Linked DNA regions of Silvibacterium dinghuense. The protein of the gene in region 2 interacts with the protein of the main gene of each other region in a pairwise test. Links are inferred from orthologs where the notes say so. Each region holds a gene or a part of one and is shown on either strand. Other genes may lie near its edges.

What was found.
Region 1: the proteins of ftsZ (region 2) and ESZ00_RS08415 interact in binary tests that used the Bacillus subtilis proteins (3 or more experiments, as listed by UniProt). The link is inferred for Silvibacterium dinghuense from one-to-one orthologs.

What each region holds. Positions count from the first base shown.
Region 1 is NZ_SDMK01000001.1:2,135,814-2,142,637, forward strand. What follows is about bases 2,188-5,091. They hold ESZ00_RS08415 (cell division protein ZapA), read left to right. Parts: upstream 2,188-3,425; coding sequence 3,426-3,758; downstream 3,759-5,091. Other genes in these bases: pheT (phenylalanine--tRNA ligase subunit beta), read left to right, coding at 2,188-2,896; ESZ00_RS08410 (hypothetical protein), read left to right, coding at 3,033-3,398; ESZ00_RS08420 (M28 family peptidase), read right to left, coding at 4,035-5,091. In the rest of the region: pheS (phenylalanine--tRNA ligase subunit alpha), read left to right, coding at 1-303; ESZ00_RS08400 (four helix bundle protein), read left to right, coding at 381-758; more of pheT, read left to right, coding at 818-2,187; more of ESZ00_RS08420, read right to left, coding at 5,092-5,789; ESZ00_RS08425 (RcnB family protein), read left to right, coding at 5,960-6,304; ESZ00_RS08430 (DNA-3-methyladenine glycosylase), read right to left, coding at 6,639-6,824. UniProt on the Bacillus subtilis protein: Activator of cell division through the inhibition of FtsZ GTPase activity, therefore promoting FtsZ assembly into bundles of protofilaments necessary for the formation of the division Z ring.
Region 2 is NZ_SDMK01000001.1:1,063,846-1,070,584, forward strand. The notes cover bases 2,041-4,859. They hold ftsZ (cell division protein FtsZ), read right to left. Parts: upstream 4,223-4,859; coding sequence 2,858-4,222; downstream 2,041-2,857. Other genes in these bases: ESZ00_RS04170 (penicillin-binding transpeptidase domain-containing protein), read right to left, coding at 2,041-2,390; ftsA (cell division protein FtsA), read right to left, coding at 4,295-4,859. Outside these bases: ESZ00_RS04165 (NAD(P)H-hydrate dehydratase), read right to left, coding at 1-910; more of ESZ00_RS04170, read right to left, coding at 1,143-2,040; more of ftsA, read right to left, coding at 4,860-5,512; ESZ00_RS04185 (cell division protein FtsQ/DivIB), read right to left, coding at 5,509-6,687. UniProt on the Bacillus subtilis protein: Essential cell division protein that forms a contractile ring structure (Z ring) at the future cell division site. The regulation of the ring assembly controls the timing and the location of cell division.

The DNA.
Region 1 (6,824 bases), 1.1 Mb from region 2 along the record:
TTCCCCTCGTTCTTCCCCTTCACCGAGCCCTCGGCGGACGTGCAGATTTCGTGCCCCTTCTGCGGCGGCAAGGGCTGCCGCAAGTGCAAGCACTCGGGCTGGATCGAGCTGCTCGGCTGCGGCATGGTCGATCCCGCGGTGTTTGGCTTCGTGCAGCAGAAGCAGCCCGCGTATGACCCGAAGAAGATCTCGGGCTTCGCCTTCGGTATGGGCATCGACCGCATCGCCATGATGAAGTACGGGATCAGTGACATTGGCCTGCTTTACTCGGGAGATCTGCGGTTTTTGGAGCAGTTTGGGTAGGAGCGAGGACAAGACAGTTAGCAGTTAGGCACAAAGACGGCCAGGATTGAGTTGCGAAGTGCGAGCGGGAGTGCCCTATGCGCGTAAAGCAATTTCGCGATTTTGTCGTCTGGCAGCGTGGGATGGAGCTTGCCAGGGAAATTTACCGGCTGACGCGGAGCTTTCCGAAGGAAGAAGTATTCGGGCTGAGCAGTCAGATGAAACGGGCGGCAGTCTCAATCCCCAGCAATATCGCGGAAGGGCATGGTCGCTCAACGGATCGAGCTTTCGCAGTGTTTCTGGGACATGCACGGGGCTCGCTTTTTGAGCTGGAAACACAGACGGAGCTTGCGGAAAGCCTGGGCTTCCTGTCGAAGGACGATGAGAAAAAAGTGCTGTCGTTGTGCGGAGAGATCGGCCGAATGCTTCACGGACTATTGAATTCGATGAAAGAGGAAACACGAAAGCAGGGGTAACTTTTACTGGCCGCTTTATCACTGGCCGTCTTTGTGCCTGATTGCTCGAAAGTGCAGCTATGAATATTCTCTCCAATTGGCTCCGTGACTATCTTCCCGGCCTCATCGCTACCGATCGCGAGCTTGCCGAAGACCTGACGCTGCGCGGCATCGCTGTCGAAGGCGTCTTCGATCTCGGTGAAGGCAAGGGCTCGCTCTTCGAGATGGACATCACCACCAACCGCGTGGACGCGATGAACCACTACGGCATCGCGCGCGAGGCGGCGATCATTTATGGCCTTCTGCTGAAGCCCTTCGATCTCTCGCTGCCGGCGGCGAAGCCCGGCGCGGCGTATCCGATCGCGATTGAAGACCCGAAGCTCTGCGGACGCTTCACTGCCCGCGTGGTGCGCGGCGTGACGATTGCGTCCTCGACCGGCATCGTCGCCGAGCGCTTCGGACTGCTCGGGCAGAAGCTCATCTCGAACGCGGTCGACGCAAGCAACTACGTCATGTTCGCCATGGGCCAGCCCACGCACGCCTTCGACCTCGACAAGGTCGAGGGCACGGTCATTGTGAGGCGCGCGCGCAAGGGCGAGACCATCAAGCTGCTCGACGAGCTCGTGCACACGCTCGACCCTGAAGACCTCATCGTTGCCGACGAGAAGAAGCCGCTGGGCCTCGCGGGCGTGATGGGCGGATGGGATTCGCGCATCACGCCCGAGACGAAGAACGTGCTCGTCGAGGCGGCGTGGTTTGACCAGGCCACCATCCGCCGCTCGTCGAAGCGGCACCTGCTGCACACCGATGCTTCGCATCGCTTCGAGCGCGGCGCGGATTACAACGCCGCCCCGGTCGCCTCGGCGCTGCTGACGCAGATCATTCTCGAGTCGGGCGGCGAGATTGTCGGCGACTTCGCCGATATCCAGATTCCCGAGGTCGAAGCCAAGACTGTCAAGCGCAGCTGCATCGCCTTCAGCGCCAGCGAGATTACGCGCCTGCTGGGTGCGACCGAAGATCCCGAGGGAATCGGTGCGGTGCAGGCCGAGACGATCCTCACCGGCCTCGGCTGCCAGCTTGAGACAAACCGCGAGGGGGAATACTCTGTCGCGCTGCCCAGCTGGCGACTCGATCTCGAGCGCGAGATCGACCTGATCGAAGAGATCGCGCGCGTCTACGGCTACAACAAGTTCAAGAACACGCTGCCCAACTTCGCCGGCTCGGTCGTCGAGCTGCCCTGGGCTGAAAAAGAGCGCGTCGTTCGTGGCCAGCTTCTTTCCATGGGCTGGAATGAAGCCATCTCCTCGACCTTCTGCTCGGAGGCCGATGCAACGCTCTTCGCGCCTCAGCCTGCTTCATCGGTCGCTATGGGCAATCCGCTGAGCGAAGAGGCCGGCATGCTGCGCCCGTCGCTGCTGCCAGGCATGGCGACGATGCTGGCGCTCAATCTCAACCGCGACGTGGAAGATGTTGCACTTTTCGAAATCGGTACGGCCTTCAGCGGATCGACAGAAAAGGTAGAAGAACGGCCTGCGCTGTCGATTGGAGCCTCAGGCCGCGCTTTTGGCGCGGATGCCGTGACCTTCTACGACATGAAGGGTGCGGTCGAGGCGCTGCTGGGCAAGTTTGCAGCGCGCTCGGCCTATTACGACGCGCTCTTGTTGCCGCCCTGGCTCCATCCGGGGCGTAGCGCGCGGGTGGTGCTTGAGGGCATGACCATCGGCTACTTCGGCCAGCTGCATCCGGAAGAAGCGGAGCGCCGCAAGCTCAAGCAAATCTGTTTCCTGGGTGAGATCTATCTCGACCGCCTCTATAAGCAGTCGCTGCGGGTACCGGTGATGCGCGAGCTCTCGAGATTCCAGGCGGTGCGCCGCGACTTCTCGCTGCTCTTCCCGGACGCGGTTCTGTATGGAGCGATCGATTCGGCACTGCGCGGCCTCGGCATCCCCGAGCTGAAGAGCTTCGAGGCGAAGGAGATCCTGCGCGGCACCGATTCTGCGGCCGCGGCGGGCAGACTCGCCCCGGTGGGGCAGTATTCGCTGCTGCTGCGCACGGTTTTCCAGTCGAATGAGCGCACGCTGCGCGACGAGGAGCTGCAGGAATTCTCGCAGAAAGTCATTGCTGCGCTGGCGACGCTCGGCGGCCAGCTGCGTGGTTAAGATTTGTGCGGGTATCGCCCGAGGCACGTCGGTGGAGGATGGGTTGGGGAATTTCCCGCATCCACCGAGGCCGCGGCGCTATACTGCGCGAAGATACGAAGAGAAGATTTTCTCCTAACGAAGAGGTATTTCGCTGATGTCCACGCTCGCTCTTGAAGAAACCCAGCTTCCGCTGACCGCCGATGACTTCAACGCACTGGAGCAGCGTGTGCTGCGCATGGTGGAACTGCTCCGGCAGGAGCGCGAGGCCCGTGGCGCGGCCGAGCAAAAGATCCAGTCGCTCGAAGCAACGGTGCGGAGCCTCGAAGAGAGCGGGCTGAATGCGGAACAGCGCGCCGAAAACCTGCAGGAGCAGCTCACCGCCTCGCAGCGGCGCATCGAAGAGCTCGATCAGCAGACGAATCATCAGACGCAGCAGATCGGCAATCTCGAAGGCGAGCGCGAGCACGTGCGCGGCCGCGTCGAGCGCCTGCTCAAGCAGCTCGAAGAGATCCCGGCCTAAGAGCGCCGGCAAAGGAGTAGCGTGGCGATGTCATCCCCTCAGGATCCCCGGCACGACGAAGGGCAAATGGAAGCGATCACCGTCGATATCTACGATCAGACCTACCACTTGCGGGGGCACGATCCCGAGTACCTGCGGCGGCTGGGTGAGATGGTCGACATGAAGATGCGCGCGGTCGCTTCGCGGGGCAAGACCGTCGATTCCCTGCGCGTCGCGGTGCTTGCGGCGCTGAATATCGCCGACGAGCTGGCCACACTGCAGGAACAGACCAGGAGCGGCAGCGGGCAGCTGCGCACGCGGACGAATTCGCTCGCCGGGCTGCTCGACGACGTGCTCGGCAGCGAGCGGAAGATCGGGTAAAGGCGGCAGCCAGCAGCCAGTCACAAGAACGGCTAGTAGAGAAGCGGCCAGTGGGAGCATCGCTCCTGCTGGCCGCTTTTGTTTTGCGAGAATTCCGGGTGCCCCACATCTCGTTCTTTCCGAGATGTGGGTTCGCAGAACGAACGCGCTACGAAGGTCTGTACCGTCCCACCCAGGCGGAGCTTGGATGGGACACCCGGGTCTTTAGCATTTCGGCAATGCCAGATTCGCGACCAGCGGGAGCGCGAGCCGAAGGCGATTGCCCCTGACGGCCAGTCAGGGCTTGGGGTTCGCCACAAACACCGGCGTCTTCGCGTCGCTGGCAAAGCGCCAGGCGCTCAGGTAGGCGAGATCGAGGATTTTCGTCATCTTCGGATAATCGATCTTCTCTGCCGTGTCGGTGATGTGGTGGTAATCGGGATGGAAGCCGGTGAACCACCAGAAGGCTGGGATGTTGTGCAGCACAAAGGGGAATTGGTCGGAGCGGAAGAAGACGTTGAGCGCACTCTCGTGGTCGAAGCGGTCGTCCAGGATGAGGCCGACATGCCCGTTCTCCTCCTTCACCACGGCGTCATAGCCGGGTGAGTAGAGCGCGCCGATCAGGTTCAGCCGGTTCGAGGTATCGGCCGGAATCTGGATGAGGCCGTCGGTCTGCGGGCTGGGCTTCTCGTCGCGGCCGATCATATCGAAGTTGATCTGCGCGCGGGTGGTGGCCAGCGGCCGCAGCGGGTGCTGTGCCAGGTAGTAGGCGCCAAGCAGGCCGCGCTCCTCGCCGGCGAAGACAACAAAGAGGATAGACCGTTTCGGATGCGTGCCGTTGGCGGCGAAGGCATGCGCCAGCTCGACCACGCCGACCGTGCCCGATCCGTTGTCGTCGGCGCCGTGCCAGATCTGCACGCAGTCCGGTCCGGCGGGAGTAGGTTGTCCATGCTCGTCCACGCCGCCAGCGTTCGCCGGGCAGGGCGCGGCGCCGTCATGATCATGGTGCGCGGTGATCATGACTGTCTCTGTTTTGAGCTTCGGGTCTGAACCCAGAAGCAGGCCGGCGACATTCCAGCTTGTGCCATCCTTCTCGGAGGTGTTGCGCAGGTGCAGGGTCAGCGTGGTGTCTGGCAGGTTGCGGCTCTGGTTGGAGAGGTCCTTGTCGATGGCCGCCTGCAGCGCCGAAGCCTCGGCCTTGCCTGAGGTGTTTTGGGTGGCAGCGAGCGTTGCAAAGAGCTGATCGGCCACGTCGTCGAGCACCAGCACGCTGGGAATGTGCAGTTCATCGTCGGCGATGGCCTGGAGCGGCAGTGGCACGGCGCGGGTGATACTGCCGCCGATGCGGGCGGCGCGCTCGGCATTGGTCAGGTGCTTGCGATTCGGCTCGGCGACGACGACCAGCGCCACGGCGCCGTGGGCCTGTGCGTTCCATAATTTCACGCGCGTGGTGGCGTAGCGGGTATTGCCCGTGCCGTTGAAGATCGACTGCGGATCGTCCTCCTGCGGCTCATGGTCGAAGACGAAGACGATCTTGCCTTTGGCGTCGATGCCCTTGTAGTCGTCATACCCGAGCTCGGGTGCGGTGATGCCATAGCCGGCGAAGACCACGGGCGCAGTGAGATCGACAGCCTTGCGATAAGCGCCGAAGGCCTGTGGCGCGTGCCAGACGGTCGTCTTCCCATCCTGGGTCAGGGTGACGCTCGAGGCGGCGCGGTCTGCGCGGTACTCCACCAGCGGGACAGCCTGCAGGTAGGAGGGCTTGCCTGACGCGTCCCTTGCCGCCGGAACCAGGCCGGCCTTGGCAAACTGGTCGGCGATCCAGTGAACGGCGACTTCGTCGCCGGGCTGGAGGCTCATGCGGCCTTCGAGCTTGTCGCTGGCGATGTAGGCGAGGTCACGGCGGAGATCGGACTCCTGAATGGCGGCGAAGCCCTTGGCTTCGCGGGCAGAGACAGGCGCCGGCGCACCGGCTTGCGCGCTCAGGAGGAGCGTGCCGGAAAGAGCGGCGACGCTGCCGAAGGCCAGGACAAGCATAGAGAGACGTGGCATGGGAGACATCCTAACCCAGCCGTACGGTAAGTGATCCCGAGAAATGCAGATAAATCACAGAAAAAAAGCCACTTGAGGGAAGCGCCTGAAAATTTACACAGAAAAACGAAAACGGGAGCCAACAAAAAACGGGGCGGCCGTATCGTAATGTCCGGAGGATAAGCACTCTTATGAAGCTGATTCGCAGAGCGGCAGCTGTGTCTACACTGGCTGCGATGTTGGCCGGTGGTGCGATGTTTGCCCAGCAACCGGGACCGGGCGGCCCAGGCGGTCCTGGTCCAGGTGGACCTGGTGGGCACGACAATCACCAGTATGTGCGCCACAATGACTGGCGCAAGGGACGGCGCATGGCCCAGGGCGATTGGGCCCGTGGTGAGCGTGTCGATTACCAGCGCTATCACCTGAAGCCCCCACCGCGCGGCTATGAGTGGCGCGAAGTCGACGGCAACTATGTGATGGCGGCTGTGGCCACGGGGCTCATCGCCTCGGTGATCGTAGCTTCCACCGTGCACTAGAGCCTGTTATGAACTTTCCCGCGGCGGACGCTGGGAGCCAATTTTTCTGAGGTCGAGGAGCGAGTTGCGACGGATATCGGGTTATCTCCGAGCGGCGAGCGACGAAGAGATCGGGAAAATTGGCCCCAGCCCTTCGGGTTGCGGGGAAAATCGGCCCATACTTCGTTGTCGGCCTCGCCTAGGAATAGCCAATGTCTTCGGCCTCCGCCTCGTCTCGGCCGATTTTCCCACGCAACGCCGCTCGCGCGAAAGTTCATAACAGGCTCTCGACCACATCCCCAACCCATCCCACGAGGCGAACGCCGGGCACTTGCCCGGCGTTCGTCATTTCCGATCAGAATGAGTTGCGAGGCCCGCTGACGCAGGGGTTTCCGGCGATGAAATAGCGGTGCGGCCAGTCGACGGCCTTACGGATGCCGATGCGCGGGGTCGCGAGGATAGAAGCGGGCTGGTAGCCGTCATCGTGAACAAAGAGTGACGATGCCGGGTTCGTGACATCGAGCCCGTTGTGTAGGGCGCG
Region 2 (6,739 bases):
GCAGCGCCTCGGTCATCAGCTCAGGAGTAATCGCCGCGACCAGTGGCAGGATCGACTCGGCCACCGCCGTCGTCACCAATCCCGCGCCCGCGCGCAGCGCGGCCAGCGACGCCATGGCCGGAGCGCCCGATTTCCCGCGCGCACCGCCCACCAGCAGCACATGACCGAAATTGCCCTTGTTGCTCTCCGCCCTGCGAGGCCCGTCGAGCGCCGCCTTTGCAGCGCCGCTCCAGCTCAGGTTCAAAGTAGAACGAATCGCCGCGTCAGGAGACCCGATCGGCGCAACCACAATCGGCGCATACACCGATCCACAGAGATTCCCACAGACATGCGCCAGCTTGGGCGCGGTAAACGTAACAACGGCATCCGCGCGGAATGCGCCTTCGACCGCGAACTCGCGCGAATCGGCACCCCAGCCCGAGGGCAGATCGACCGCGATCACCGGCATCTCGAGCGCGTTCACCCGGTCCCGCAGCGCCGCAGCCGTACCCCGCAGCGGAGGCTGGAATCCTGTTCCGACCACCGCATCGAGCAGCAGATCGGCATTTTCGAAAAGCTCGCGTACATCGGGACGGCCGAGATCCGCCTCTTCGCGGACCAGCACCGGCTCCATCGCCATCTCTTCGAAGGCGATCTTCGCATCGCCCTTCAGCGCCGCCGGATCGCCCAGCAGCAGCACATGCACCCGTCGCCCTGCAGCGATCAGCTCACGCGCAGCGACAAAGCCATCACCTCCGTTGTTGCCCCGCCCGCAAAATACCAGTATCGAGCGTGCGGAAGAAAACTCGCGCACCACAAAGCGCGCCACCGCCGCTCCGGCATGGCGCATCAGGTCGATCGACGACACGCCGTATGTCTCGGCCGTCACCCGATCGGTGGTCCTCATCTCGTCGGCAGAAAGTATCCGCATCCCGTCTCGCATCCTAACCGATTCCAGATGCGCAAAGGAGCGCTGTGGAGTGCACACATCGCGAGAAATCGCCGAAAAAGAAAACGGCCTCCGCAGAGGAGGCCGTCTCGTTCTGAACGATTCAGGGCTATAGGTTTGTCATTCCGACCGAAGCATTCGTTCTTTCCGTTGTCATCCCGACCGGGGAGCGAAGCCGAAGGCGATCCGCCCTGCGCGCAGCAGCGACCAGTCCTTACTGCGGAGCGCCCTGCTCCGTCGCAGCCGCCGCCGGGGTCGCCGGCTCGCCCTGCTTCGAGGCAAAGTAGCTGTGATCCCAGAGGTTGCGGTAGAAGACGCCGGTCAGCTCGGCCGCCTTCGGCCCGAAGGTCGGGCGTCCGCCTTCGAGGAAGAAGACCGTCACGATCCGGCCGTACTGCGTGTCCGCATAGGAGGCGAACCAGCCGAAACGCGTGCCGTTGTCCGAGCAGGTGCCGGTCTTGCCCATCACCGGGAATTGGCTGAAGTTGGCGCGCAGCGAGCGGGCAGTGCCGTAGTCGACCGCTGCCGCCATGCCGCTCTGAATCTCCGGAATGATGCGGGCGATGTCGAGCGTGCGCTTGATCTTGGGCTGGAAATTCAGCACCTGGTCGGGCGAGGTCGGATGCTGCAAGTAGTAGAGCGTGCCGCCGTTGGCGATGGCCGAAACCAGCGCGCCAAGCTGCAGCGGGGTCATCGAGACGCTCTCGCCGAAGCTGCACATGCGGCCTACGCCGCCGCGATCCTCGGGCAGCACCTGATCGGGATAGACGCCGAGCTGCTCACCGGGAATGTTGTAACCGGCCAGCTCACCCAGGCCGAACTGGTTCGCATAGTGGCGCACGCGCTCGAAACCGAGCCGGCGGCCGATGGTCTCAAAGTAGAGGTTATTTGAGTGCGCCAGCGCCTCGGTCAGGGTCATGTGGTAGTTGCCGCCCAAGTTCACCGGCGTGTCCTTGGTGATGATGCCCTCTTCAAGAGCAGCCAGCGCGACCGAAACCTTGATCGTCGAGCAGGGCTCGGCGCCGCTCGAAAGCGCGAGCTTCTGGTTCACCATGGCCAGGATGCGGCCGTTACTTGGGTCGATAGCGACTGCGGTGCCGTTCATGTTGCCGAGCGCGGCAATCGCCGCCTCGCGCACCACCGGGTCTTCACCCGCCGTGATGTCGCCCTGCGTCTGGTCGATATCCGTAAAGGAGCTGGCATAGAAGCGCTCCCCGCCCCCACGGCGAATCACCAGATTCGCCCGGCGCAGACGCGCCCCGCCACGGGTACGAACACGGGTCGACGCGCTGACCACGCGCCGGCTGTGCTGGCGGCTGGCTATATGCCTGGCCGCGGCAGCCGACTCATGAACACGAGTCGCCCGGCGATGGGCGGGATGGCGGGTGGTCGCGGAACCGGCACGGCAGAGCGTGGAACCGGCGAGAGCCATGGCGAGCACGAAAAGAAAGAGACGCTTCATCGATTATCCGATCCTGATATCCGAATCCGGAGGCCGTGTCTCGAACCCCGATCCTTCAGCCGTTGTTCTGGGCCCAGCTCTGAACTCTGTCCCGGGCTTTCAAGCGTTCTGACTTGCATCGTACGCAGAAACCGCTCGTATGACCGCTCAAAGTGATGCCAGAGTGATCGGCACTGCTCAAAAGAGGCAACAGATACCGAAATGGCAAACGCCGCAAAGCGGATAACCTGCCGGTAAAAACCCCAAATGGAATCTGGAGTTCCGCCAGGCAGTTCCGCTGGCTCAAAACTGCTTGCGTTTTGGGTGGAGTTGCCTGCACCCAGTGTACTTGAGAGTTACGGTCAGCTTCCAGCCGCCAACCGTTCATGAAAGAAACTACAAGCCTTACCTCGGAAAACTGCCCGCTCGCGCCCCAAGGGAGCGGAAGCGCGAAGCACGAAATGCCTGGACGGCCAGTCCCGCAGCAGCTAGAAGCTGTTCCCCCGGCGCAGATACGCCGGAATATCCAGGCTCTCGCCGTTTTCGTCCTGGTGCACATCGGCAAAGGGATCGGGGACGGCCGCAGGAGCATCCTGGACCGCATGCGGCTGCACGGGCGGCTCGGCGACGGCAATGGCCGGCTCCGGCGCAACCGACGCGGCAGCGGTCTCGACCACCGGCACAGGCTCCTCTTCGTGGCTGGCCTCGGAAACCACCCCGGCGCGTGCCGAAGTGGTGTAGCCGCTCTCGTCGTCCGACTCCTCGCTGGCAAAGCGCGGACGGGCAGGCACGGAGCTGATCTCCACCTGCTCGTGCGCATGGCTGATCGGCTCCCGCAGCGAGGTGTTCAGCATGCGCTCGCGGCGCTCCGGGGCCTCACCCTGCTTGAAGCCGGTGGCGATGACCGTGATCTTCACATCGTCACCCATGCTCTCGTCGAGCACAGCGCCGAAGATGATGTTCGCCTCTTCGTGCGCCGCATTCTGGATGAGCGTCGAGGCCTCGTTGACCTCGTTCAGCTTGAGCGAGCTCGAGCCGCTGATATTGATCAGGATGCCGCGCGCCCCGTCGATCGCGCCGGCCTCGAGCAGCGGCGATGCCATGGCGGCCATCGCAGCGTCCACCGCGCGGTTCTCGCCCGAGCGCTGCGCCGTGCCCATCACTGCGTAGCCCATGCCGGCCATCGTCGTCTTCACGTCGGCAAAGTCGCGGTTGATGATGCCGGGGATGGTGATGATGTCCGAGATGCCCTGCACGCCCTGGCGCAGCACATCGTCTGCGATGCGGAAGGACTCGAAGAAGCCCGCATCCTTGGCAACCGCCAGCAGCTTCTCGTTGGGAATCACGATCATCGTGTCCACCGACTCGAGCAGCTCCTGCATGCCGCGCTCGGCCTGCGCCATGCGGCGCTTGCCCTCGAAGCTGAAAGGCCGTGTCACCACCGCAACCGTAAGCGCACCCATTTCGCTGGCCAGCGAAGCGATGACCGGAGCTGCGCCCGTACCCGTGCCGCCGCCCAGGCCAGCCGTCACGAACACCATGTCCGCGCCTTCGAGCGCCTCGATGATCTTTTCCGAGTCTTCCAGCGCCGCACGGCGGCCGATATCCGGATTCGCGCCCGCGCCCAGGCCGCTGGTCAGCTTGGTCCCGAGCTGGAGCTTCACCGGCGCTTCCGAAAGCTGGAGCGCCTGACGGTCGGTGTTGGCGGCGATGAACTCGACGCCCTCGACCCGCGCCTGAATCATGCGGTTGACTGCGTTGCCACCACCACCGCCGACACCGATGACCTTGATCCTGGCTCCGCGCGGAACCTCGTCAAAATACTGAATGCGAATTTCTTCCGGGTAACTCATCGGCTCCGACTCCTTCTCCATCCTCGACTGCTGAAATACGTTCCTGCCAGATTCCTTACGACTGAAACTCGTTTACAAACTTCCTGCAAAAATCGCGCGCAGCTTGGCGCGCAGGCTGTTGTCTTCCGCCGCACGGATGATGCTGGTGCGATGGGTATAAAGCAGGGCGCCGATCAGCGCCGAACACTCCGGCTGCGCCAGCTCCTCGGGCATCTTCGAGAGCGGCACCGGCGAGCCGATACGAGCCGGCACACGCAACAGGCTCTCCGCCGTGTCGAGCAGGCCGGGCAGGCGCGCGCCGCCGCCGGTGAGCACGCATCCGGCGCCCAGCGCCTCCAGCACGCCACCCTGGCGAAGGTTATCGCGCAGCATATGGAAGAGCTCACGGGCGCGCGGCTCCAGAATCTCGCACACCAGCCGCTGGCGCACCGTGCGCGGAGCATAGCCGGGCATGCCGGTCAGCTCGATCTCCGCGCTCTGCGAAACGGCCGTAACCACGGCATGCCCGTAGTGGCACTTGATCCACTCCGCCTCCGGCGGCGTCACATGCAGACCGGCAGCGAGGTCGTTCGTAAAGTGGTCGCCGCCGATGGGAATCACCGAGGTATGCGCCACCGAGCCCTCGAAGAAGACGATCAACTCGCTGGTCGCCGCACCGATGTCGAGCAGGCAGACACCCAGCTCGCGCTCGTCGGCAGAGATGGTGGACTCCGCCGCGGCCACGGCTTCGAAGACCGATTCCGTCACCTCGAGCCCGGCCCGGTTGGCGCAGGTCACAATGCTCTGCTGCGCGCCGGCCGAGCAGGTCGCGATATGCAGGTTCACCTCGAGCCGTCCGCCCACCATGCCCACCGGGTCGTGGATATTCGGCTGATCGTCGAGGATGAACTGCTGCGGCAGCAAATGAATGACTTCGCGGTCCTGGGGCAGCGAGACCGAGCGCGCACGGTCGACCGCGGCGCGGACATCTTCGCGCGAAATCTCGCGCAGGCGATTGCCCAAGCTGATACCGCCGCGGCTGTTTACACCGCGAATATGCGGGCCGCCGACCGCGATCACGCATTTTTCAATCGTGGCATCGGCGCGCTTTTCCGCCAGCGTTGCAGCCTTGTTCACGGCCTCGGCCGCGGGCTTCAGCTCGGCGATCACGCCCTTGCGCATGCCGGCGGCATCCACGATGCCGTGGCCGCGATAGCGCAGCGCGCCGTCATGCAGCTCGGCAATCAGCACGCGGGTCTTCGAGCTTCCGGTATCGAGCACGGCAATCAGGTTGTCAGACTTCTGGCTCATCGTGCCGTCCTCCGTACATGGTGCGCAGCCGCAGCGCTACGTTTCTTTGCGGCTGTCTCCTTTGTATTAGGCTTTGCCGCGGCAGCCGGAGCCGCCGGCGCTGCAGAAGAGGCAGCGGAGGAAGCATCGGGCGCGGGAGCGCCGCCTTTCTTGAGCACCACCTGCCCGTCGTAACGCAGATCGACGGCCACCAGCGTGGGATACTGCTGTTCCCATTCTGCAACGTGCGACTGGTAGATGCGATAACGCTCCAGGAACTTTTCGTCGCCGAAATGCAGCTGCAAATCAGACCCCTTGGCTGGGACCGTCGCACGCACATCTTCTGCGTCAGAGAGATCGATCTCGCTCATCTGGTCGGAGAGATGCTGGCTGCCGGTATCGAGCGCAGTAAGGAAGCTCTGGTAAAGCTGCATGCGCACCTTGCGCGCGGCCGGCGGATCTTCAGGACGGATGCCGGTGACCACCGGGAAGGAGAAATGGCGTGTAGCCATCATCTCCGGCGACATATCGAGGATGACGCCGTCGGCATCGGCCAGCTTTACCTGGTCGCCGATGCGCACAAAGGCAATCGGAGTCCGCTCGGTCACCGCAACCCGCAGCTCGTTCGGCAGAATGCGCATGACCGTCGCATGCTGCACCCAGGGAATCTCCTCGAGATCCTTCTGGCGCTGCGCGAGCGGCACATGGAAGATGTTGCGGCCGATGTCCTCGCCAAAGACGGAGAGCAATTCGTCGCGGGTCAGCTGGCTGTTGCCCATGGTCTGAACGTCAGCGGCCGAGTCCATGCGGAAGCGCGGGTCGGTATTCAGGAAGTGGCGGACGGAAAGCACCACCGCGATCCCTCCGGCAAGGATAGCCAGCCCGGCAACAGCCAGGGCGATGCGGCCCCAGCGGGTATAGGTCCAGAGCGGCAGAAATCCCTTGCGGATAGGAACGCGGCGGCGGGTGCGGAGAAACGGTTCGTCTTCCTCGGCGGCGGCGCGGCCCAGGTTCTCGGCAGCTTTGTCGAGCAGCCGTTCGCGCACGGAGTCGCGGCTTCGCGCGCGATCCGCGTCGCCCTTGGCGGCGCGGGAGCGCGCAGGCGCAGCCGGCTTTGCGGGACGAAGAAACGCTTCGTCCGCATCGTCTTCGACGTATGCCGAGCCCCGAGTTGAATAAGAATCTTTTTTCGCCACGCCCGAGCCAGGTCGTGAGAGTCGCCGCTTCGACTATAACCGGCAGCCCCCT